2 regions of the Bacillus sp. FSL H8-0534 genome follow, and region 2 is predicted to be linked to the other one. Evidence: predicted binding sites of a transcription regulator. Region 2 holds the regulator's gene; the other holds the start of a gene.

Region 1 (12,230 bases), 1.1 Mb from region 2:
CTAACACCTCATCTAATTATGCTGTTATTATTGTAAAATAGAGAAGTGAACAAGAAGTGAATTTGAGATGTTTTTTGTGAAATAAAAAAGTACATCAACAATTATGTTGATGTACGAAATAATTAAAGATGATCTGTTTTTTTAGAGTATGCACGTTTTCCTTGCTGAATATTTTTTTGTTCTTGTTCATTTTTTTGTGTGCGCTTTGCATTATTATCGCGTGCTTTTTTGTCATTATCGCTTGTATGCGGCATACATATCAACTCCATTTCTAAACAGTTGTACGTTTATCATTTCCGTTTTCGTAAAGACTATGTATACGAGTAGTGGTGAACCTATTATGTATAAAGGTGGATGGGGTATGGACTTAAAATTAAATTATGCCGAATTAACGAAAAAACTAATTGTTGTTATCATCGCAGGTTTATTAAATGCAATTGGAATGAACTTGTTCTTAACGCCAGCAAAAGTATATGCGAGCGGTTTCGCGGGATTATCTCAATTGCTTTCGCAAGTGTTAGGCGATTTTGCATCGATTCACATATCGACGGGAGTACTTTTTGCTTTATTTAATATTCCGGTCGTTATTTTAGCATGGAAAAAGGTCGGAAAAGCGTTTACGTTATTTAGTTTTTTATGTGTTGTATTTATGACACTGTTTTTAGAAATTATACCAGTGAAGGCTGTTTCAAATGATATTATATTGAATGCTATTTTTGGTGGTCTCATTTCAGCGATAGGGGTAGGAATTGCCTTAAAATGGGGAGCTTCCACAGGTGGTTTAGATATTATTGCAATGATTTTGTCAAAAATAAAAGATAAGCCTGTCGGAACATATTTCTTTTTCTTTAATGCAATCATCATTATTGCAGCTGGCTATTTGTACGGATGGGAAAAAGCGTTATACACGTTAGTGACACTATATGTATCATCGAGGATTATTGATGCAATTCATACTCGTCATGTGAAAATTACAGCATTTATCGTTACGAAAAATGGTAAAGATGTACGAAAAGCGATTCAAGCACGTTTAGTACGCGGTATTACAACTATACCAGCGACAGGGGCATATACAAATGAAAATAAAGAAATGCTAATGATTGTGATTACCCGTTACGAGCTATATGAACTAGAGAGAATTATTAGACAGGTAGATCCTGGCGCATTTACAAATGTCATTCAAACGGTCGGTATATTTGGGTTGTTTCGGAAAGATTAAAGAGGACCGGGAATCGGTCCTCTTGTTTTAATGTGTGTTAGTAATGTTTTGCAGTTGCTGTTGCATCTCACGCAGTTGTACCTTTTCAGCAGTTGAAGAATTGGCATAAGCGGATTGCAAAGCATTTTTGGCTCTATAAACGAGTTCCCGCTGTTCTGTGCCGCTTGAACAAGAAACGGCGCCTGCAACAGCATCTCGTGCTTGCTGAAATAATAAGTTACCCATTTAAACCCCTCCGAGAGAAGAGTTGTTTCGTTCTTTTTCTGCATCAGCTAATGTACCGCGGTACGGGAATCTTTCAGCATGCTTCATAACAGCATCGGCCCCTTGTTGGGTGAAGCGTTTTGATTTGTTCTTTTTACCCATTCGTAATTCCCCCTTTTTTAGCAGAAAACAACTGACACATCGCTGTGTCTAGTTATAGTATGAGCGTTTTGAGCCAAACTATAAGTAGGGAATTTTTAGATTACAATCCAAGAACCTCTTCTAAATAAAGAGCAATTCCATCTTCTTCGTTTGTTAATGTCGTATGATTCGCTAATGTTTTTAATTCAGGAATGGCATTACCCATGGCGATGCCGTGACCTGCAAACTCAATCATCTCAAAATCATTGTCTTCGTCACCGAACGCAATAATTCGTTCTTGTGGAATGTTATAATAGCTAGAAACTTTTTGAAGTCCAATCGCTTTATTGAGGCCGCTTTTCACAATTTCAATAATCGGCCAAGGAGCACCCCATTTTCGATGATCAATCACTTCTGCATGCATATCTGTTAAATGCTTACGAATAGCTGTTGATTGCTCATCCAGTGCATCGATTAATAAGCATGTTGGATGATCTTGCAAAATGTTTAGTAAGTCTCCTGTGAAAATATTTGGAGAGCCAAATTCAAAGATATGCTTTTTATCCTCATCAATTTCGCGAACATATACATCGTCAATTACTTCGGCATAAATGTTTTTAACGCCAAAATCAAAGCAAGCCCGAACGATTTCTTGTGCAGTAGAAAGCTCAAGGGGGGAATGGTGCGTTCCCCAATTTGTATCAAGCGGGTGATGAACATAAGCGCCGTTAAAGTTAACGATAGGTGTATTCAAACCAAGTTCTTTATAATAAGCGTGACTAGCGCGAAATGGACGTCCTGTTGAAATGACAACAACATGTCCTTGTTCTTTTGCTTTTTCAATTGTTTGCTTTGTTCGTGCGGAAATAATTTTATTGTCTGTAAGTAAAGTGCCATCTAAATCTAATGCGATTAAATGTTGTTTTTTCATGTTTTCACCTCTTATGAAAAATTTTTTGTTTCTATCTGTATTTCCGTTTTAAGATGCAGAAATAAGAGGTTGGAAAGTGTATAGATAAAGTGGAACTTCCATCAGCGGGGGTCTCCATCCCCCGTTAATGCGGGAGAAACAACCATGAATGGAAGTTTCATTATATATTCATCTTACGTCGCGAAACATGTTAGTGTCCACTATTTCCTACCCAAAATCAGAAAAGTCAATGATTTTTTTGAAAGTTCAAATAATGTTTCTTTCATTTTGTACAATTTGTGAAAAGGGTTACATTACGGGCGCAGCAAGACATATAATGAACATGTAATCTTCTCGTATATGTTTGACTCTCCTTTGGAACTGGCCTAGAATAGGTCGGTTTCTTTTTTTTCAACAAGTGATGCTTGTTCTCCTGCTTTATCATGTAAAGTCATACATATGAACAGTAATAAAAAATATGACTCGTTTCCTAAACATAACAGAAAGGCTTTCTCAAAAATGGATATACTAACGGTGTAAAGATGTCATGGAAGGAGAATGAAAATGGGACAAAATCATAGGTTTCGTTCTGGACAGAAAGCACCAAATGATGGGATTTATGTAGAAATTGGTGAAACAGGAAGTATGGTTAAAGATCCACAACTGGTAAAATTAACTGCTGGTCAAAGGTTTCCTGAGAATTCGAATCAGAACCGCCAGTGGACATATAAAAGAAAGCCGTAAGAGAAGCCGCAATTTATATTGCGGCTTTTGTGATTGAAGAGCAGAGGTATACATACTATTTTTGGGAAACAAAGTTCAAATTTCATAATCAAATTCATTGTATAAAAAAGACAATTGGCGTATAATTAAATTAAAGGTCAAATAAAGTCAAAAAATCAAAAAAGGTCAAACATCAAGAGGATTCCAATGTTTGGAGGTTTATGAAGATGGACTTAAATCAAATGACGACGAAAACACAAGAAGCAATTATGAGTGCTCAATCTTTAGCGGTATCTCATCATCATCAAGAAGTTGATACTGTTCATCTATTACTTGCATTATTACAGCAGCAAGATGGATTAGCAGTGCGTATTTTTCAAAAAATGAATGTCAATATAGAACAATTAACGAAAGAAGTAGAAAGATTGCTTCAAAAGAAACCATCTGTTACAGGAAGTGGTGTAGAAGCTGGCAAAGTGTATGTGACAAATGCTTTAGGGCAATTACTCGTTAAAGCAGAGGCAGAGGCAAAAAAACTGCAAGATGAATATATTTCAGTGGAACATGTATTGCTCGCATTTTGCGAGGAAAAAGGTGATATGAATCACTTGTTCACAGCATTTCACATTACGAAGGATACATTATTACAGTCTTTAATGGAAGTTCGGGGGAATCAGAGAGTGACTAGTCAAAATCCAGAAGTAACATATGAAGCGTTAGAAAAGTATGGCCGTGATTTAGTGGCAGAAGTAAGACAAGGGAAAATTGATCCTGTCATTGGTCGTGATAGCGAAATTCGCCGGGTTATCCGCATTCTTTCTCGTAAAACAAAAAACAACCCTGTTTTAATTGGTGAACCAGGCGTTGGGAAAACAGCAATTGTTGAAGGATTGGCACAACGAATTGTGCGAAAAGATGTACCAGAAGGATTAAAAGATAGAACAATCTTTGCGTTAGATATGAGCGCGCTTGTGGCGGGTGCAAAGTTCCGTGGTGAGTTTGAAGAACGTTTGCAAGCTGTGTTAAATGAAATCAAAAAAAGTGAAGGGCGTATTCTTTTATTCATTGATGAGCTCCATACAATTGTTGGTGCTGGTAAAACAGAAGGGGCGATGGATGCAGGGAATATGTTAAAACCAATGCTTGCACGCGGTGAACTTCATTGTATTGGAGCGACTACTTTAGATGAATATCGAAAATATATTGAGAAAGATCCAGCGCTAGAACGTCGTTTTCAACAAGTGTTAGCGGAAGAGCCAACGGTAGAAGATACAATTTCTATTTTACGTGGTTTAAAAGAGCGCTTTGAAATTTATCATGGTGTAAATATTCATGACCGTGCGATTGTAGCGGCGTCTGTATTGTCTGATCGATATATATCTGATCGCTTTTTACCAGATAAAGCGATTGACCTTGTTGATGAAGCGTGCGCAACAATTCGAACAGAAATTGATTCTATGCCAACAGAATTGGATGAAGTAACGCGCCGCATTATGCAGCTGGAAATTGAAGAAGCTGCTTTAGGAAAAGAAACGGATCGTGGTAGTCAAGAGCGACTAAAAACATTGCAACGTGAACTATCTGATTTAAAAGAAGTTGCAAATGGAATGCGAGCGCAATGGCAAAAAGAAAAAGAAGAAATCCATAAAGTTCGTGACTTAAGGGAACACCTTGAACGTTTACGTCGTGAATTAGAAGAAGCAGAAGGGAATTACGACTTAAATAAAGCAGCAGAGCTTCGTCATGGTAAAATTCCAGCAGTGGAAAAAGAATTAAGAGAGGCGGAAGAAACGGGAGCGCATAACGAACAAGAGAACCGTTTGCTTCGTGAAGAAGTAAGTGAAGAAGAAATTGCAAATATCGTTTCACGTTGGACTGGCATACCAGTTGCAAAGCTTGTAGAAGGTGAACGTGAAAAACTGCTACGCTTAGAGCAAATTTTATCAGAACGTGTTATTGGGCAAGAGGAAGCAGTTAGTCTTGTGGCGGATGCAGTTCTTCGTGCTCGCGCTGGTATTAAAGATCCAAATCGTCCAATCGGTTCATTCATTTTCTTAGGACCAACAGGCGTTGGGAAAACAGAACTTGCGAAAACATTAGCACAATCTTTATTTGATAGTGAAGAGCAAATCATTCGCATTGATATGTCCGAGTATATGGAGAAACATGCTGTGTCTCGCTTGATTGGAGCTCCTCCTGGATATGTAGGATATGAGGAAGGTGGACAATTAACAGAAGCCGTACGCCGTAAACCATATTCCGTTATTTTATTAGATGAAATTGAAAAAGCACATCCAGAAGTATTCAACATTTTATTACAAATGTTAGATGATGGGCGTATTACGGATTCACAAGGACGAACAGTGGATTTCAAAAATACAGTGATTATTATGACATCAAATATTGGTTCAGGGCATTTATTAGAAGGGTTACAAGAAGATGGTACAATTAAAGAGGAAGCAAGAGATCTTGTTATGGGGCAGCTTAGAGGACATTTTCGTCCAGAGTTTTTAAATCGTGTGGATGAAATTATTTTATTTAAACCACTTACAACAAATGAGATCAAAGGAATCGTTGATAAAATTGTAAAAGAGTTACAAGGGCGTTTAATAGATCGTCATATTACAGTGGAATTAACAGAAGTAGCAAAAGAGTTTGTTGTGGAATCTGGGTTCGATCCGATGTATGGAGCGCGTCCATTAAAACGATATGTACAGCGTCAAGTTGAAACAAAGTTAGCACGGGAATTGATTGCGGGAACAATTACTGATAATAGTCATGTAGTTGTTGATGTGGAAAATAACGAACTAGTTGTTCATGTCCAATAAAAAAAGAGTCCGGAGATTGAATCCGGGCTCTTTCTTTATTAGTGTTGTTCTACTGGTTCGTTTGGAATTGCTGCTGCAATTGCCATTACAAGCACAGCAAGAACAACTGAGAAAATAGACGCTTGTTGGAAATCGTATACACCGCCGGTCATAGAGCTAATTACATAGCTCATCATATGTACAAGCAGGAACGACCAAATAAAGGCCCAAATTACACGCATCTTTTCACACCCCTATTCGTTCAATCTGTCCTTATTGTAACACAATTGAAAAAAGAATATAGAAAAAATATTTGTAGATTTTTCAAAGCAAAATTGTATTCCTTTCATACATTATAAAGGAGTAGTTTTTATGTTTAGAAAATAAGGCGGGAGAATGATGAGTGTTACGGAACGTTTTTTTTACTTAGAACAAGAACCATGTGTGATTTATTTGCCAGAGAAGCCCAATGGATTTGGTGTCATGCTTCTTGGTGATTACAATTATTTTATTGAGAATGGTACAAGTTTATGGACGCAGCATGCGGGGCGCGCTCATTTTTTAAATGGGCTGATAGAAAATGGATATACCGTTTTTTCATCTAATTTATACGGGAGACATTGGGGGAATGATCAATCGGTTCGTTTAGCGAAGCGTTTGTATCATGTTGTTATGAAAAAAGAAACACTAAACGAACAAATTCATATCATTGCAGATGGAATGGGGGCTCTTGTGGCTCTTGAAATGATGAATCGATACCCAGAATGTATTCGATCTGTAGTGATGCTTACTCCATGCCTAGATTTGCCTGCACATGTGGAATTTGAAAAAGAGCATAAATTTTTCTATAAAAGGTTAGTGAGAGAGTTATTGCTTGCGTATGATGTGAAGGAAGCTCAGTTAGAAGCGGAAATTGCTAAGAAGTCTTTTTCTTATTTACCTTCTTGTGTGCCTGTAAAAATATTTGTATCCACACAAGAACAAAAAGCGCGCAAGCAATTGTTACGTGAATATGAAAAAAAGCGGATAAATAAAAATTGTGAGACCTCACTATCGTTTCATTTGCAACATGTAAAATATAAGATGGTTCAACATACATGTCATTTCTTTAAAAAATATGAAGAAGATTTATGAAGCTCCAATATACATAAATGAGGAGCTATTTGTTTAGAGGGAGAAAGGGTTGGTGACATGAAGCGCGTACTAATTATAGGAGCACTTTCGTTTGTAGGCTATCATCTTGTAAATAAAATGCTTGCGGAAGAAGTAGAAGTATATGGCCTTGATTTTGCTGATCTGGAAAGTATGTCAAAAGTAAGTGAAGAAAAGTTATTTCTAATTGGGCGGAATGATTTGTTTATGTATTCGTCTATAAGAGATGAGAGCGGATGGAAGACAGTAGAAACCGATCAATTTGATGCGGCTTACTTTTGTTTATGTGAACCGAACAGGCAAAGCGGATTTCGAAATGAACGAATCATTTTACAATATTTAAAGCGCGTCATTCATATGTGCGAAAGAAAACAACTGAAGCTAAATGTACTTTCTTCTATTGAAATAGCAAATGTGCAAGATCAATCTGAAAATAAACGATTATTTATGAAAGTAGAGGAAGAAGTGGAGAAGGGGAATATTCGTTATAGTATACTTCGTGTTCCAACTTTATATGGCCCATGGCAGCCTTCCTTTATGACGTACCACAGGCTTATTCTTTCTGAACTTATGGAAAAGGAATATGAGCTTCTTCAAAATGAAAATGGAGAGGACCTTCTTTATGTAGAAGATGTGTGTGAATATTTATGGGAAAAAGGTAAAACCATAGAAAATTTAGGTGTATATAATATGATCAGTGGTAAAGAAAATCTATGGGAAAAAGGAATTATCCTTTTAAATGCCGAGCATAAAGTGAAAAAAACTGTTAAAGAAGTAAAAGGAGAAGAGATAAAGAGTGTTTGTATTGTGAAAAACACGCCGTTAGAATTCGGTTTAAATAAGCAATTGACACATTTAAAACGATATAAAGAGTTATACGAAGAACATAACATATGTTAAACTATACAAATATAAATTGAAAAACCGATATAAAACCTTTTTTTAGGTGGGAGAGAGTATCCGCCCATGCATAGAAGCGGTCAGGTCCTTTTTTGGCCCCATGCCAAGTGAAAACAAAAGGAGAAAACGAGTGAAAATCTCCGTTTATTTTCATAGCCGTGGTTTGTATGTTGGAAAATCAATATAAATACAAATTGAAAAACCGATATAAAACCTTTCTTTTTTAGGTGGGAGAGAGTATCCGCCCATGCATAGAAGCCATACCCCATACCAAAAGTTAAAAACAAAGAGAGAACACGAGTGCAAGTCACCTTTTGTTTTTGTAGCACCGACTTATATGTTGAAAAATCAAAAGGAATTTATATAGTGTAGAAGTAAGGAGATTAGTGCTCCTTTTATGGAAAGGATGAAGAAATATGAATGAAAAAAATATGCAGTTTTTACAAATCGCTATGAAACACCTGCCGGAAGCAAAGGCCATTTTGGATGATAATGGGATTGCACTTGATATGGAAAAAGCGCAGCCAGTACTAGAGTTGTTAATGAAAGTAATGAACGAAGCATATGAGCTTGGAAAAGCGGGAAAATAAGGTGAACTAGACAAAAACCCTTTTTTTGGAGGAAGAGAGCATCTAGCCATGCATAGAAACGGTCAGAGCCTTTTTCTGCCCCACGCCAAGTAAAAGCAGATACGGAAGTATTTTTGTCATTTTAACCGAGAAGGCTCCCTCTTCTAAGCAAAGTGAAGGAGGGGGGAGTTCAATTGGAAAAGAGCGGGATATATAGGTAGTTTGCTTTTGGTTCTACTATGAGATAAGGTCGACAATATGTCGGCTTTATTTTTTTACTTAGAAATATATTCTAGACAAATAAACATTTATGTTTTAGAATTAGTACCAAGTCATAATAATTGATATAAAACGGAGGGCTGCGATGTGAACGTAGGCATTTTAGGGATCGGAAGATATGTGCCAGAAAAAGTAGTCACAAATCACGACTTAGAGAAAATCATGGATACATCTGATGAGTGGATTCGTACGAGAACGGGAATTGCAGAGAGACGCATTGCCGATGATACAATAGATACTTCATATATGGCGGTAGAAGCTGCCAAGAAAGCTATTGAAAATGCAGGGATTAGTGGAGAAGAAATTGACCTTATTTTAGTTGCAACAGTAACGCCAGATCGCTCTTTTCCAGCCGTTGCTTGTGTAATTCAAGAACAAATTGGTGCGAAACATGCAGCAGCAATGGATTTAGGTGCAGCATGTGCGGGCTTTATGTACGGAATGATTACAGCGCAGCAATTTATTCAAACTGGAACTTATAAAAACGTATTAGTAGTTGGTAGTGATAAATTATCTAAAATTGTAGATTGGAACGACCGCAATACGGCAGTGTTATTTGGAGACGGAGCAGGTGCTGTTGTAATGGGAGCTGTTTCAGAAGGAAACGGTATCCTTTCATTTGAATTAGGCGCAGATGGAAGTGGTGGCAAGCACCTTTATCAAGATGAATATGTTATGATGAATGGCAGAGAAGTCTTTAAATTCGCTGTTCGTCAACTTGGTGATTCTTGTCTTCGTGTTGTAGAAAAAGCAGGTCTTACGAAAGAAGATGTGGACTTTTTAGTTCCGCATCAAGCAAATATTCGTATTATGGAATCGGCAAGGGAACGATTAGGTTTGCCACAAGAAAAAATGAGTACAACAATTGAAAAGTTTGGGAATACGTCAGCTTCTTCAATTCCAATTGCGATGGTAGAGGAATTGCAAAATGGACGTATTCAAGACGGTGATTTAATTATATTAGTCGGCTTTGGTGGCGGATTAACATGGGGAGCAGTCGCTCTTCGTTGGGGCAAATAAGGACTGAGAGAAAAAAAGGAGTGTATTTTGTATGGAAAAGAAGCGTGTCGTAATTACAGGACTAGGAGCTGTTACGCCGATCGGAACAGATGTAGAAACAGCTTGGGAAAACATTAAAAATGGTGTATCTGGAATCGGACGGCTTACACGCTTAGATCCGGAACAATTTCCAGCAAAAGTAGCAGCGGAAATTAACGACTTTGAAGCTGAAAAATATATTGAGAAAAAAGAAGCGCGCCGTATGGATCGCTTCACACAATATGCGGTAGCAGCAGCGAAAATGGCAGTTGAAGATGCAAAGTTGGACATTACAGAAGAAAATGCACCGCGTATTGGTGTATGGATAGGTTCTGGTATTGGTGGCATGGAAACGTATGAAGAGCAATTTAAAATCTTTACGGAAAAAGGCCCGCGCCGTGTAAGTCCATTTTTGATACCAATGATGATTCCTGATATGGCTGCGGGCCAAGTCTCAATTGCTACAGGTGCAAAAGGAATTAATACTTGTTCTGTGACAGCTTGTGCATCTGGGGCAAACTCAATTGGTGACGCATTTAAAGTCATTCAGCGCGGTGATGCAGATGCAATGATTACAGGCGGTGCAGAGGCGCCGTTAACAAGTATGGCATTTGCAGGATTTAGTTCAGCGAAAGCATTAACATTTAATGAGGATCCAGCAACTGCTTGTCGTCCATTTGATAAAAATCGTAGTGGATTTGTAATGGGAGAAGGAGCTGGTATTCTTATACTAGAAGAGTTGGAGCATGCGTTAGCACGAGGTGCACGTATTTATGCTGAACTTGTCGGATATGGTGCAACAGGTGATGCGTTCCATATTACAATGCCTGCTCCTGGCGGTGAGGGCGGTGTTCGTGCGATACGTCAAGCATTAGCAGATGCCGGTCTTCAGCCTGAGGATATCGATTATATTAATGCGCATGGTACAAGTACAGATGCGAATGAGAAATACGAAACGATGGCAATTAAAGAAGCATTTGGTGAACATGCATATAAAGTAGCGATTAGCTCTACAAAATCAATGACTGGTCATTTATTAGGAGCAGCTGGCGCTGTTGAGGCGATTTTCTCTGTTAAATCTATTACAGATGGAGTGATTCCGCCAACAATTAACTATGAAACACCAGATCCAGAATGTGATTTAGATTACGTACCAAACAAAGCGAGACATCAAGAAGTACGCACTGTTTTAAGTAACTCATTAGGGTTCGGTGGTCATAACGCAGTGTTAGTATTTAAAGCTTATAAATAATGTAGTAAAAGGGTGTTTTGGGAAGTAGCAAAGGAGAGCTACTTCTTAAAACACCCTTTTTTGGATGGAAGAGAGCGTCCGATCATGTGTAGAAGCGGTCAGTGCCTGTTTTCGCCCCATGCCATGTAAAAACAAAAGTAGAAAGTGAGAGCGGGTCAGCTTTTGATTTCATAGCCATAACTAGGATTCGGTGGTCATAACGTAGTGTTAGTATTTAAAGCTTATAAATAATGTAGTAAAAGGGTGTTTTGGGAAGTAGCAAAGGAGAGCTACTTCTTAAAACACCCTTTTTTGGATGGAAGAGAGCGTCCGATCATGTGTAGAAGCGGTCAGTGCCTGTTTTCGCCCCATACCATGTGAAAACAAAAGTAGAAAGTGAGAGCGGGTCAGCTTTTGATTGCATAGCCATAACTAGGATTCGGTGGTCATAACGTAGTGTTAGTATTTAAAGCTTATAAATAATTGTAGTAAAAATGAAGGGGATTTATTTCGGCATCAGGACTTTACTACTAATCTTTTTGGGCGCAGGAAAGATGAAATAGCGCAATCAGAAACAAAGTAAAGCCAATCAAAAGTTTCATTTTATCACTTCGCGTTCGCTCCTTTTCTTGCATATATATATATAGAAGAAAAGGGAGGAGTGAAGATGGGGGTTATTCAAACGGCAGATTGGCTGCACCTTTATTATGGGCGTCCAGAAAAGCTTTGTGAGAAGTTTACAAAATACATTCCATTGCCAAAGGAGAGGTTGTACCGTTTTTTAATTTCTAAAGGTATGTATCGTCCAGTGATGGAAGGACAAAAAGAAATTGAGCGACTAGAGGAAAAGCAGATTTGGAAAGAGCTTTCTGAGGAGTATGAGGAACTAAAGCACTGGTTACAAGGGCCAGATGTCCCTATCTTTATTTTGTTATCAGATTCATATAATCGCACGGTACAAGCGGAATATAACGGAAAAGCTGGCTTAACAATGCGTCATGTGATTTTCCTGTTTGTCTGTGGACGGAATACAGTGAAGGAATTAAAAGCATTGCTT
Region 2 (12,230 bases):
GTAGTCGCGGTCAGCTGGTACACGGAAACGAATACTTGGAATGCGGCCTTCTGCTTCAAATTGCTTGATTTGTTCTTCTGTTAAATCACGGTGATTACCTGCATAACGAGGTGTTTCACCACGAGCAATTTGTCCTTCACGCTCTGCTTCTAATTCCTCTTCTGTCATGTAACATTTATAAGCTAAACCACGTTCTAGCAAATCTTCATATAACTTTTTATAAATATCTAAACGTTCTGTTTGACGATATGGTCCATATTCACCACCAACATCAACACCTTCATCCCAGTCCATACCGAGCCATTTCAAGTATTTTAATTGGCTTTCTTCACCACCAGCAACATTACGTTTTACATCAGTATCTTCAATACGAATAATAAACTTGCCATCTTGATGACGAGCAAATAAATAATTAAATAATGCCGTACGCGCATTTCCGATATGTAAGTGTCCTGTTGGACTTGGCGCATAGCGTACTCTCACTTGCTTTTCCATAATTGGTACACCTTCCATTCTTAATGTCAACACATTCTATAATTGTACACCAAAAAAATCTGATTATCCATCTTACGAATCAAAAACAACTATTTTTTCTGTAATAATACAACTGCTTGAGAAGCAATCCCTTCTTCTCTTCCTGTAAATCCTAATTTTTCAGTTGTTGTTGCCTTCACATTAATATTGCCTATAGAAGTTTCTAATAACTCACTAATACGCTTACGCATATTTTCAATATGTGGTGCCATTTTCGGCTTCTGCGCAATAATTGTACAATCTAAATTACCTAACTCATACCCTTGTTCACGCACAAACTCCCAAACTTTTTGCAATAACACCGCTGAATCTGCATCCTTAAAGGCAGGATCTGTATCTGGAAAATGTTTTCCGATGTCACCTGCAGCAATTGCTCCTAAACATGCATCAGCAATTGTATGTAATAGTACATCTGCATCTGAGTGACCTAACAAACCTTTTTCATGCGGAATCGTAATTCCACCGATAATTAACGGTCTACCTTCTGCAAATTCATGTACATCAAAGCCTTGTCCAATTCGAAACATTTTACATCCTCCTCAAGCTAAACTACTGAACGTTATGATTCTATATTATATCTATGCACCTATAAAGAAAAGCCCGGCAGTAACCGGGCTTTTCTTTATATTCTTTCTACTACCCCTTCTGAACACGCAAGAAACTTTCAGCAATTAATAAATCCTCTGGCGTTGTCACTTTAATATTGTAATAACTACCCTCTACTACGCCCACTTCCTTACCAATACGTTCTACAAGACTTGCATCATCTGTACCAAGGAAACATCCCTGTTTTGCACTTTGATGCGCTTCTAGTAAAAGTGGAACAGAAAATCCTTGAGGTGTTTGTACGGCTCTCAACTGAGAACGTTCAACTGTTTCAACAACTGTATTTTGTTCTACCCGTTTTACTGTGTCCTTTACAGGTACCGCGCAAATCGAAGCACCTTTCCGCTTCGCTGCAATCAATACATCACGGGTCATTTTATTCGTTACAAACGGACGTGCTCCATCATGTACAAGAACATACTCGGTTTGCTTCACATATTGAAGTGCATTATATACACTATCTTGTCTTTCAGCCCCACCTTGGATAAACTGCACACTCTTTTGAATCGGATATCTCTGTATTAACCCTTCAAAATAGGAACGTTCTTCTTCATTAATTGCCATAATAATATTTTTACATGCTTCATCTTTTTCAAAAACACGTAATGTATGCACAATAATAGGCACTTCATTAATAAGCAAAAATAATTTATTTTTACCAGCACCCATTCGCTTTCCTCGGCCCGCGGCCGGAATAATTAATGTATACATGCTAATAATCCTCTACTTATAATGCTTTTTCTAGTAATTTTCGCTTTGCAAAAATCATACGACCAGCAGATGTTTGTAGTACACTCGTAACGAGTACATCAAGTTGTGAGCCAACATATTCTCGACCATCTTCTACTACAATCATCGTACCATCATCTAAATAAGCAACACCTTGATTTTGCTCTTTTCCATCTTTGACAACATAAACGCTTAGTTCTTCACCGGGAAGTACAACTGGCTTAATTGCATTTGCTAAATCATTAATGTTTAGAACTGTTACTCCTTGTAGTTCAGAAACTTTATTTAAGTTAAAATCATTTGTGACAACAGTACCACCAGTTACTTTCGCTAATTTCACAAGCTTGCTATCCACTTCTTGAATATCTTCGAAATCGCCTTCATAAATCTCTACTGGAATTGGCATCTCTTTTTGAATACGGTTTAAAATATCTAATCCTCTACGTCCTCGATTACGCTTTAATGCATCCGAAGAATCAGCAATATGTTGCAACTCCTCTAATACAAACTGAGGAATGACAATCGTTCCTTCTAGGAATTTCGTTTGACAAATATCAGCAATACGTCCATCAATAATTACACTAGTATCAAGAATTTTCCAATGCGAAAAAGATTCCTCTACTCCTGTTTCCGTTTCAGCCTCTTCATTATCACTATTGTTATTTTTCTTCTTGCCACCGCGTTGTGGTAGTGTAAATAATCCTAACAATTCATTTCTCTTTTTAAATCCTACCTGGAATCCTAAGTAACCAAGTAGAAGTGTAAAGAAGATTTGCAATACAGTACTAATGACTGGAATTGTAAATTCACGAATTGGTATCAAAATTAAATACGCAACAATAAGACCTGAGATTAATCCTAGCGTGCCAAATAAAACATCTGTTACAGGCGCCTTTACAAGAGCTTCCTCAATATGTTTAATAAGCTGAACAATATAATCTACGAGCCAAAATGTTGTTAAAAATAAAATAATTGCACCAATAATTGCACGAACATATGAGCCCTCCAGTAACGGGATTGCACCCATGTCCAATACATTAATAACTTTCGGGATTAAATAAATCCCTAACGCTCCTCCGATTACTAAAACGAAGAGCTGTACGATCCGTTTTAACATCCAACCACCTCCTACTCATTATTAACCATTGTTTTGCTAATCAAAACGCCGAATGCAAAAGCGGACGTGTCTTTTTATAAATTGGTTTATTTACCAATATATCATATCATATACCAAAAATGTGCTAGTGTCGTTATATTATGAAATCAATGTAATATTCTTAATTGTGTCTACTCATATATAAATGCTCTTGGATTCGTTTTAAACCTTCTCGTATTTTTTTCGCCCGAACTTCTCCAATTCCTTCTACATCATCTAACTCATTAATACTTGCACGACAAACGCCTTGCAATGTTTTAAATCGATTGATCAAATTTTCAATAATAAGAGGTGGTACCCGAGAAATTTTACTTGTAATCCTATATCCTCTCGGTGTAACACTTTCCTCTAAACTCATTTGCCCTGGGTAACCAAGCAATTTCACTAAATCACTATCTTCTAAAAGCTGTGCATTTGCAAGTTCCTGTAATTTTTTTAAAATTTGATAGTGATCCTGCGTCTTTTCTTGATAGTAGTCTTTAATTAATAATGCTGCCTCTGCTTCCAAATCAGCCAACAGCTCAGTAAGCTGTAAACGAATAAGTCTACCTTCTGTTCCTAATTCATGAATATAACTTAGAATTTCATTCTTAATACGGAGTACCATCTCGACACTATGTAGGACGTGGACCACTTCAGACATCGTAACAACTTCCTCAAATTCTAGAATACCCAAGTTCGTAATACCATCATTCCATACTGCTTTATATTTTTCTAAAGTTTGAATAGCCTGATTTGCCTTTGTTAAAATAACGCCTATGTCTTTTAGTGTATAACGTAAACCTCCCTGATATAGCGTAATTACGTTACGTCTTTGTGAAATAGCAACAACAAGACTTCCTGTTTGCTTCGCTACACGTTCTGCTGTGCGATGACGCATTCCTGTTTCAATGGAATCAATAGATGACTCGGGAACTAACTGTGCATTTGCAATTAAAATTTTACTTCCCGTCTCATTTAAAATAAGAGCTCCATCCATTTTTGCTAGTTCGTATAAACTAGCGGGAGAGAATGCACAATTAATGTGAAATCCTCCATCAACAATGCTTTTAATTTGATCATTATACCCAAGGACAATTAAGCCACCTGTTTGCGCACGAAGTACATTATCTATGCCTTCTCGCAAAGGTGTCCCTGGTGCAACAAGCTGCAAAATATTAATCATACTTTTGACACGTTGCTTGTTTTCTTCCATAGCCTAGCCTCCTAATGTCAAACGAAGCGCCTCTCCTAAATTAGAAACACCAACTACTTCAATCCCCTCAGGAATTGTCCAACCCCCTAAATTTTTTTTCGGGATTATGGCACGCTGAAATCCTAATTTAGCCGCTTCTTGTACTCGTTGTTCAATTCTCGATACCCTTCTTACTTCTCCAGTTAACCCAACTTCTCCTATTACCGCATCGGTCGGGGCAGTTGACTTATCTCGAAAACTCGATGCAATACTTAAAGCCACTGCCAAATCAATTGCTGGTTCATCCAATCTCAATCCTCCAGCAACCTTTAAATACGCATCTTGGTTTTGCAATAATAAACCTGCTCTTTTTTCTAGCACTGCCATAATAAGCGATACACGATTATGATCAATCCCTGTAGCCATTCTTCGTGGATTTCCAAAACTAGTAGGAGAAATTAATGCTTGTATTTCTACTAAAACAGGCCTTGTCCCTTCCATAGAAGCAACAACTGTAGAGCCAGCAACTCCAACAGGTCTTTCTTCTAGAAAAATTTCAGAAGGATTTAATACTTCCGCAAGACCGAGTTCCTTCATTTCAAAAATACCCATCTCATTTGTAGAACCAAAGCGATTTTTAACCGCTCGCAAAATACGATATGTATGATGACGGTCTCCTTCAAAATAAAGAACCGCATCCACCATATGTTCTAACATACGCGGTCCTGCAATTGCCCCTTCTTTCGTTACATGTCCTACGATAAAAATTGGAATTCCTTTCGTTTTTGCAAGTTTCATCAGTTCCGCTGTACATTCACGTACTTGCGAAACACTACCTGGTGCTGAGGTTACTTCTGGCAAATAAATAGTTTGAATGGAATCAATGACAACAAAGGAAGGGTTCATTTCATCGATATGTGCCGCAATTCGCTGTAAATCTGTTTCCGAAACAACAAATAAGTTGCTTCCATTTACATGTAGACGATCTGCACGAAGTTTAATTTGTTTTGCTGATTCTTCACCAGATATATACAATACATCATACGAAGAATCTGCTAATTGCGATGATATTTGTAGTAGTAAGGTTGATTTTCCAATTCCAGGATCTCCTCCAATAAGTACGAGGGAACCGTCAACAATTCCTCCACCGAGTACACGATTAAATTCTTGAAATTTTGTTTCAATCCGTGCCTCTGACTTTGTTTCTACTTCTGTAAGACGCCTTGGCTTTGTTACTTCCGTTTGAATCGCATTTGCATAGTTGATGCGACGCGATGATACAACTTGTTCCATCTCTTCGACAAGCGTATTCCATTGCCCACATCCAGGGCACTTACCCATATATTTTGGTGACTGATAACCACATTCTTGACATATAAATTTCGTTTTCTTTTTAGCCATCTTGTTTTTACTTCACTTCACTTTCATCTATAAACATACATCCTTCTCGTACAAGAAAGAGGGCTATTATTTAGCCCTCCTTGTTTGTCTATACTTATTTTACCTTTTCTGCACTGCGAATGACAAATGATTCCCCTTCGGCGTCAAAGACAACTTTTTGACCTTTCTCAATTGCTCCTTTTAGAAGTTCTTCTGACAATCGATCTTCCACATGTTTTTGGATTGCTCGACGAAGTGGACGAGCACCATACTCACGATCGAATCCTTTATCAGCAATCGCTTCAATTGCTGTACTTGTTAACTCTAATTCAATCTCTTGTTCTTTTAACCGATTTACTAATTGATTAACCATAAGCGTTACAATTTCTTGAATATGTTTTTTCTCAAGCATATGGAAAACAATGATTTCATCAATACGGTTTAAGAACTCTGGACGAAATGCTTTTTTCAATTCATCCATTACTTTACCCTTCATATCTGAATAATCACGACTCTCATCTTGTACGTTAAAACCGAGATGTTTATTACGTTTTAATGCTTCGGCACCAACGTTAGATGTCATAATAACAATTGTATTTCGGAAATCAACTGTACGCCCTTTAGAGTCTGTTAAACGCCCATCTTCTAGCACTTGCAGTAAAATGTTAAATACATCTGGATGTGCCTTCTCTACTTCATCTAACAGCACGACAGAATATGGTTTGCGACGAACTTTTTCTGTTAATTGGCCGCCTTCTTCATATCCCACATATCCTGGGGGAGACCCCACTAAGCGAGAAGTAGAATGTTTCTCCATATACTCAGACATATCAATACGAATCATTGCATCTTCATCACCAAACATAGATTCTGCTAATGCACGCGCAAGCTCCGTTTTACCTACACCAGTCGGTCCTAAGAAAATAAATGAACCAATTGGGCGTTTCGGATCTTTTAAACCCGCTCTTGCGCGGCGCACTGCTTTCGCTACTGCGACAACAGCTTCATCTTGGCCAATTACACGGTCATGTAAAATGGATTCTAGATTCAATAATTTATTTGTTTCTGTTTGTGCAAGTTTAGAAACCGGAATACGCGTCCACGTAGAAACAACATTTGCAATGTCTTCTACTGTTACTTCTGAATTTTCTTTTCCTTGCTGCTCTTTCCACTGACGTTTTGTATCCTCTAATTTTTCACGTAAACGTTGTTCCATATCTCGTAAAGAAGCTGCCTTTTCAAATTCTTGGCTCTGTACGGCTGCATCCTTTTCTTTTCGAATTTCTTCAAGTTTCACTTCAAGTTCTTTTAAATCTGGTGGTGTTGTATAAGAACGTAAGCGTACTTTTGAAGCTGCTTCATCGATTAAGTCAATTGCTTTATCAGGTAAGAAACGATCTGTAATATAACGATCCGAAAGTTTTACAGCTGCTTCAATTGCATCATCTGTAATGGAAACGCGGTGATGCGCCTCGTAACGATCGCGTAACCCTCTTAAAATTTGAATCGATTCTTCTAAGCTTGGCTCGTCAACATGAATTGGTTGGAAACGTCTTTCTAGTGCTGCATCTTTTTCAATGTATTTACGATACTCATCTAATGTTGTCGCCCCAATACATTGCAATTCACCACGTGCTAATGATGGTTTCAAAATATTGGATGCGTCAATTGCACCTTCTGCACCACCTGCACCAATTAATGTATGAAGTTCATCAATAAATAGAATGATATTACCAGCTTGGCGAATTTCATCCATCACTTTCTTTAAACGATCCTCAAACTCACCACGGTATTTCGTGCCAGCAACAACTGTACCCATATCTAACGTCATAACACGCTTATCGCGTAATGTTTCTGGAACTTCATTATTTACAATTTGCTGTGCTAGACCTTCAGCAATTGCTGTTTTACCTACCCCAGGTTCTCCAATTAATACTGGGTTATTCTTAGTTCTACGGCTCAATACTTCAATAACACGTTGAATCTCTTTACTACGGCCAATAACAGGATCTAAGCGTCCTTCACGTGCAACAACTGTCAAATCTCGCGCTAAACTATCAAGCGTTGGTGTATTTGCATTTGCTGATGCACCACCTTGATGGCCTGATGTAGCTTCATTGCTTCCAAGGAGCTGCAATACTTGTTGTCTTGCTTTGTTTAAACTTACGCCTAAGTTATTTAAAACACGCGCTGCAACACCTTCACCTTCACGGATCAATCCTAGTAAAATATGTTCCGTTCCAACATAAGAATGACCTAGCTTACGTGCCTCATCCATTGATAACTCAATTACTTTTTTGGCACGCGGTGTATAATGAACAGTTTGAGACATCTCTGTTCCACGACCAATTAATGCCTCTACCTCTTTTTGTACCTTCTCTGGACTTAGCCCAAGAGCAATTAACGCTTTAGCTGCAATTCCTTCCCCTTCGCGTACAAGCCCAAGTAAAATATGTTCTGTACCAATATTATTATGCCCAATGCGAATTGCTTCTTCTTGAGATAAAGCTAATACTTTCTGTGCTCTTTCTGTAAATCTTCCAAACATCATAGAAATCGCCTCCTACTTGCGCTCAATTTTGTTCAATTCGTAGTCTTTCACGGATTAATGTCGCCCTTCGATAATCCCTTTCTTCTGGGCTTAAAGGACCTCCTGCGTATTGCTGTAAAATTCCTGGCTGAGTTAGTACCATTAACTCTGTTAAAATATTTCTTGATATATTTTTTATATAATCAAGATCAATACCTAACCGCATATCTGACAGACAAGTAGCAGCTTCTGCCGATTGAATTAATCGACTATTAGCCAGTACACCGTAAGAACGATATACTCGGTCTTCAAGTTCAATACTTGAATTTTTCATAATTAGTTCTCGAGCTACTCTCTCTTGTTGTATAAGCTGATGAACAACACTCTCTAAATCTGCTATAATATCTTCTTCTGATTTTCCTAATGTCATTTGATTAGAAACTTGAAATATATTACCTAAGGCTTCGCTACCTTCACCGTATATTCCTCTTACGACTAAACCTAATTGTTGAATTGCTTGTATAATACGATTTATCCGTTTCGTCAAAACAAGTGCTGGTAAATGCATCATTACAGAAGCTCGTAACCCCGTACCAACATTTGTGGGGCAACTGGTAATATAGCCAAGCGATTCATCAAAAGCATATTCAACTGCTTTTTCAATCCATGTATCCATTTTGTTTGCGCTTTGCAGTGCTTCTGATAATTGCAGCCCTGAGAATAAACATTGAATTCGCACATGATCTTCTTCATTAAGCATCACACTTATATGTTCACTTTCTGATAGTAGACAAGTACCAAATTCCGTTCCAGCAAGATTAGGACTAATTAAATGTTTTTCTACTAAAACTCTTCGCTGAAGCGGTTTTAGTTCATTCATTTTTAATAGTTCAAAATTCCCGAGGGATTTCACTTTCTGATTTACAAACTTCTTTTGAAATAAATTAGTAATCTGCTTAGCTTCTTCATCAGTTTGCATAATAGGGAAATGATAATCTTTTAAATTACGAGCCAAACGAATACGACTACTTAAAACAATATCAGAATCGGGGCCATCTCCCCTCATCCACGGACTAATTGCTTCATTCATAATACGATCCAGTGACATAGAACTATTCCCCCCCTCTATGCTCACTAAGCTGATTTTCAATACTTCGGATTTGATCACGCGTTTGAGCTGCTTTTTCAAATTCTTCTTTCTGTATACATTGCTTTAATTTTAATTTTAGTTCATCTAATTCTTTCTTTAGATGAATATTTCCTCCCATACGCTCGGGAATTTTTCCACAATGATTTGTATGACCACCATGAAGCCGCTTCAACATTGGCTTTAGTTGTTCCTTAAATGTCTCATAACAAGAAGCACATCCAAAGCGACCTACTTTTGCAAATTGTTTATATGTCATATTACAAGTTGAACATCGTAATACTCTTGCATCTGAAAAACTATCCTCTTGGTTTTCAAACATTGATGGTTCTCCATGTAGCAATCCAGCTAGTAAGTCATGGAAGGAAAAACTAGATTGTGGTGATTGAAAGAAAGACGTATAGCCATTTTGCTCTGCACATTGCTCACAAAGATGAACTTCCGTCTTTTGTCCGTTTATTACTTTTGTATAATGTAATGCTGCTGGTCTTATATTACAATTTTGACAAGTCATCTTATATCCCCACCTTTACAATAGGAACGATCTACCTCATGATACTTTTTATACACCACTAGATTATTTTTTTCACTGAATCTTGTCTGTAAAAAGTCCCACTATAAAATGAATTACCACTAAAAACATTTCTTAACAAAAGCTGTATTTATTTATATTTCAGTGTCCTTAACATTGCGCATAATATCCGAGCCCTAAGTTCATCTCTAGAAGGTAAATCCATTAATAATACAGATCGATCTAATACGCTCAGCATAAGTTTTGCTTCCCGATTGGTCACAATATCTTCTTCCACTAATCGTATAATGATACTTTCCGCATTCCCTTGCGCAATACTATGCTCGATCATATGAAGCATTTGATCAATAATGTCTATATCGTCATGCAATTTGACTTTGATAATGCGAATGTAACCTCCTCCGCCTCGTTTACTTTCAACTACAAATCCTCTTTCTAACGTAAAGCGAGTATTGATTACATAATTAATTTGAGACGGAACACAATCAAATCGATCCGCAACCTCATTTCTCTTAATCTCAATCACATTATTATTGCTTAAGTCAATAACTTGCTTTAGATATTGCTCAATGATATCAGATATATTTCTCATTTATCCGCCACCTTTATTGACTTTGACTATCTTTGACTTTAATTATATACGTATTAAAGAAATTTGCAACTCTTTTGCTTCCTCACTATCCTAGCCAAAATTTCTTTTCTTTAATCACTACGTTTATATTTTATACAACAGAATTAACTTCTCATTTTTATTTGTACGTATTAATACCAAATAAAAATATACAAAAAAGCACGAGTCAATTGACTCGTGCTTTAATTGCTTGGCGACGTCCTACTCTCACAGGGACAAGGTCCCAACTACCATCGGCGCTAGAGAGCTTAACTTCCGTGTTCGGTATGGGAACGGGTGTGACCTCTCTGCCATCATCACCAAACTATTGAAGGTATATTCCTTCAAAACTAGATAACATTTGCTTCATATTATATGGTTAAGTCCTCGATCTATTAGTATTCGTCAGCTCCACATGTCACCATGCTTCCACCTCGAACCTATCAACCTGATCATCTTTCAGGGATCTTACTAGCTTACGCTATGGGAAATCTCATCTTGAGGGGGGCTTCATGCTTAGATGCTTTCAGCACTTATCCCTTCCGCACATAGCTACCCAGCTATGCCCTTGGCAGAACAACTGGTACACCAGCGGTGCGTCCATCCCGGTCCTCTCGTACTAAGGACAGCTCCTCTCAAATTTCCTACGCCCACGACGGATAGGGACCGAACTGTCTCACGACGTTCTGAACCCAGCTCGCGTACCGCTTTAATGGGCGAACAGCCCAACCCTTGGGACCGACTACAGCCCCAGGATGCGATGAGCCGACATCGAGGTGCCAAACCTCCCCGTCGATGTGGACTCTTGGGGGAGATAAGCCTGTTATCCCCGGGGTAGCTTTTATCCGTTGAGCGATGGCCCTTCCATGCGGAACCACCGGATCACTAAGCCCGACTTTCGTCCCTGCTCGACTTGTAGGTCTCGCAGTCAAGCTCCCTTATGCCTTTGCACTCTACGAATGATTTCCAACCATTCTGAGGGAACCTTTGGGCGCCTCCGTTACACTTTAGGAGGCGACCGCCCCAGTCAAACTGCCCACCTGACACTGTCTCCCGGGTCGATAAGACCCGTAGGTTAGAATTTCAATACAGTCAGGGCGGTATCCCACCAGCGCCTCCACCGAAGCTAGCGCTCCGGCTTCAAAGGCTCCCGCCTATCCTGTACAAACTGTACCAAAATTCAATATCAGGCTACAGTAAAGCTCCACGGGGTCTTTCCGTCCTGTCGCGGGTAACCTGCATCTTCACAGGTACTATAATTTCACCGAGTCTCTGGTTGAGACAGTGCCCAAATCGTTACACCTTTCGTGCGGGTCGGAACTTACCCGACAAGGAATTTCGCTACCTTAGGACCGTTATAGTTACGGCCGCCGTTTACTGGGGCTTCAGTTCAGAGCTTCGCTTACGCTAACCCCTCTCCTTAACCTTCCAGCACCGGGCAGGTGTCAGCCCCTATACTTCGCCTTACGGCTTCGCAGAGACCTGTGTTTTTGCTAAACAGTCGCTTGGGCCTATTCACTGCGGCTTTCCGTTAAGAAAGCACCCCTTCTCCCGAAGTTACGGGGTCATTTTGCCGAGTTCCTTAACCAGAGTTCTCTCGCACACCTTAGGATTCTCTCCTCGCCTACCTGTGTCGGTTTGCGGTACAGGCACCTTTTATCTCGCTAGAAGCTTTTCTTGGCAGCGGGGAATCAAAGACTTCGCTCCATAAGGAGCTTCCCCATCACAGCTCAGCCTTCACGATAAGCGGATTTGCCTACTTATCAGCCTAACTGCTTGGACGTGCACAACCAATCGCACGCTTCTTCTATCCTTCTGCGTCCCTCCATTGC

What was found. Region 2 encodes CtsR, which represses protease genes until heat stress. Its sites were predicted from a motif close to ATGGTCAATAAAGGTCAAACA; they were not measured.
Region 1: a site for CtsR is predicted at 3,370-3,390, ahead of clpB (ATP-dependent chaperone ClpB). Genes of this name have one in related genera too.

What each region holds. Positions count from the first base shown of each region.
Region 1 covers NZ_JBBOUC010000001.1:1,879,315-1,891,544, reverse strand. The annotation lists gene MHH71_RS09895 (DUF3941 domain-containing protein) at 123-254, opposite strand; gene MHH71_RS09890 (YitT family protein) at 362-1,219, shown strand; gene MHH71_RS09885 (DUF3813 domain-containing protein) at 1,247-1,444, opposite strand; gene MHH71_RS09880 (hypothetical protein) at 1,445-1,585, opposite strand; gene MHH71_RS09875 (Cof-type HAD-IIB family hydrolase) at 1,686-2,495, opposite strand; gene MHH71_RS09870 (YjzC family protein) at 3,039-3,218, shown strand; gene clpB (ATP-dependent chaperone ClpB) at 3,425-6,025, shown strand; gene MHH71_RS09860 (YjzD family protein) at 6,064-6,246, opposite strand; gene MHH71_RS09855 (hydrolase) at 6,404-7,138, shown strand; gene MHH71_RS09850 (NAD-dependent epimerase/dehydratase family protein) at 7,196-8,056, shown strand; gene MHH71_RS09845 (ComZ family protein) at 8,473-8,646, shown strand; gene fabH (beta-ketoacyl-ACP synthase III) at 8,992-9,924, shown strand; gene fabF (beta-ketoacyl-ACP synthase II) at 9,956-11,194, shown strand; gene MHH71_RS09830 (DUF2268 domain-containing protein) at 11,841-12,230, shown strand, end outside.
Region 2 covers NZ_JBBOUC010000001.1:3,016,799-3,029,028, forward strand. The annotation lists gene gltX (glutamate--tRNA ligase) at 1-495, opposite strand, end outside; gene ispF (2-C-methyl-D-erythritol 2,4-cyclodiphosphate synthase) at 585-1,061, opposite strand; gene ispD (2-C-methyl-D-erythritol 4-phosphate cytidylyltransferase) at 1,171-1,851, opposite strand; gene MHH71_RS15475 (PIN/TRAM domain-containing protein) at 1,868-2,986, opposite strand; gene disA (DNA integrity scanning diadenylate cyclase DisA) at 3,147-4,220, opposite strand; gene radA (DNA repair protein RadA) at 4,224-5,600, opposite strand; gene clpC (ATP-dependent protease ATP-binding subunit ClpC) at 5,695-8,130, opposite strand; gene MHH71_RS15495 (protein arginine kinase) at 8,153-9,217, opposite strand; gene MHH71_RS15500 (UvrB/UvrC motif-containing protein) at 9,222-9,770, opposite strand; gene MHH71_RS15505 (CtsR family transcriptional regulator) at 9,919-10,380, opposite strand; rRNA gene rrf (5S ribosomal RNA) at 10,608-10,723, opposite strand; rRNA gene MHH71_RS15515 (23S ribosomal RNA) at 10,774-12,230, opposite strand, start outside.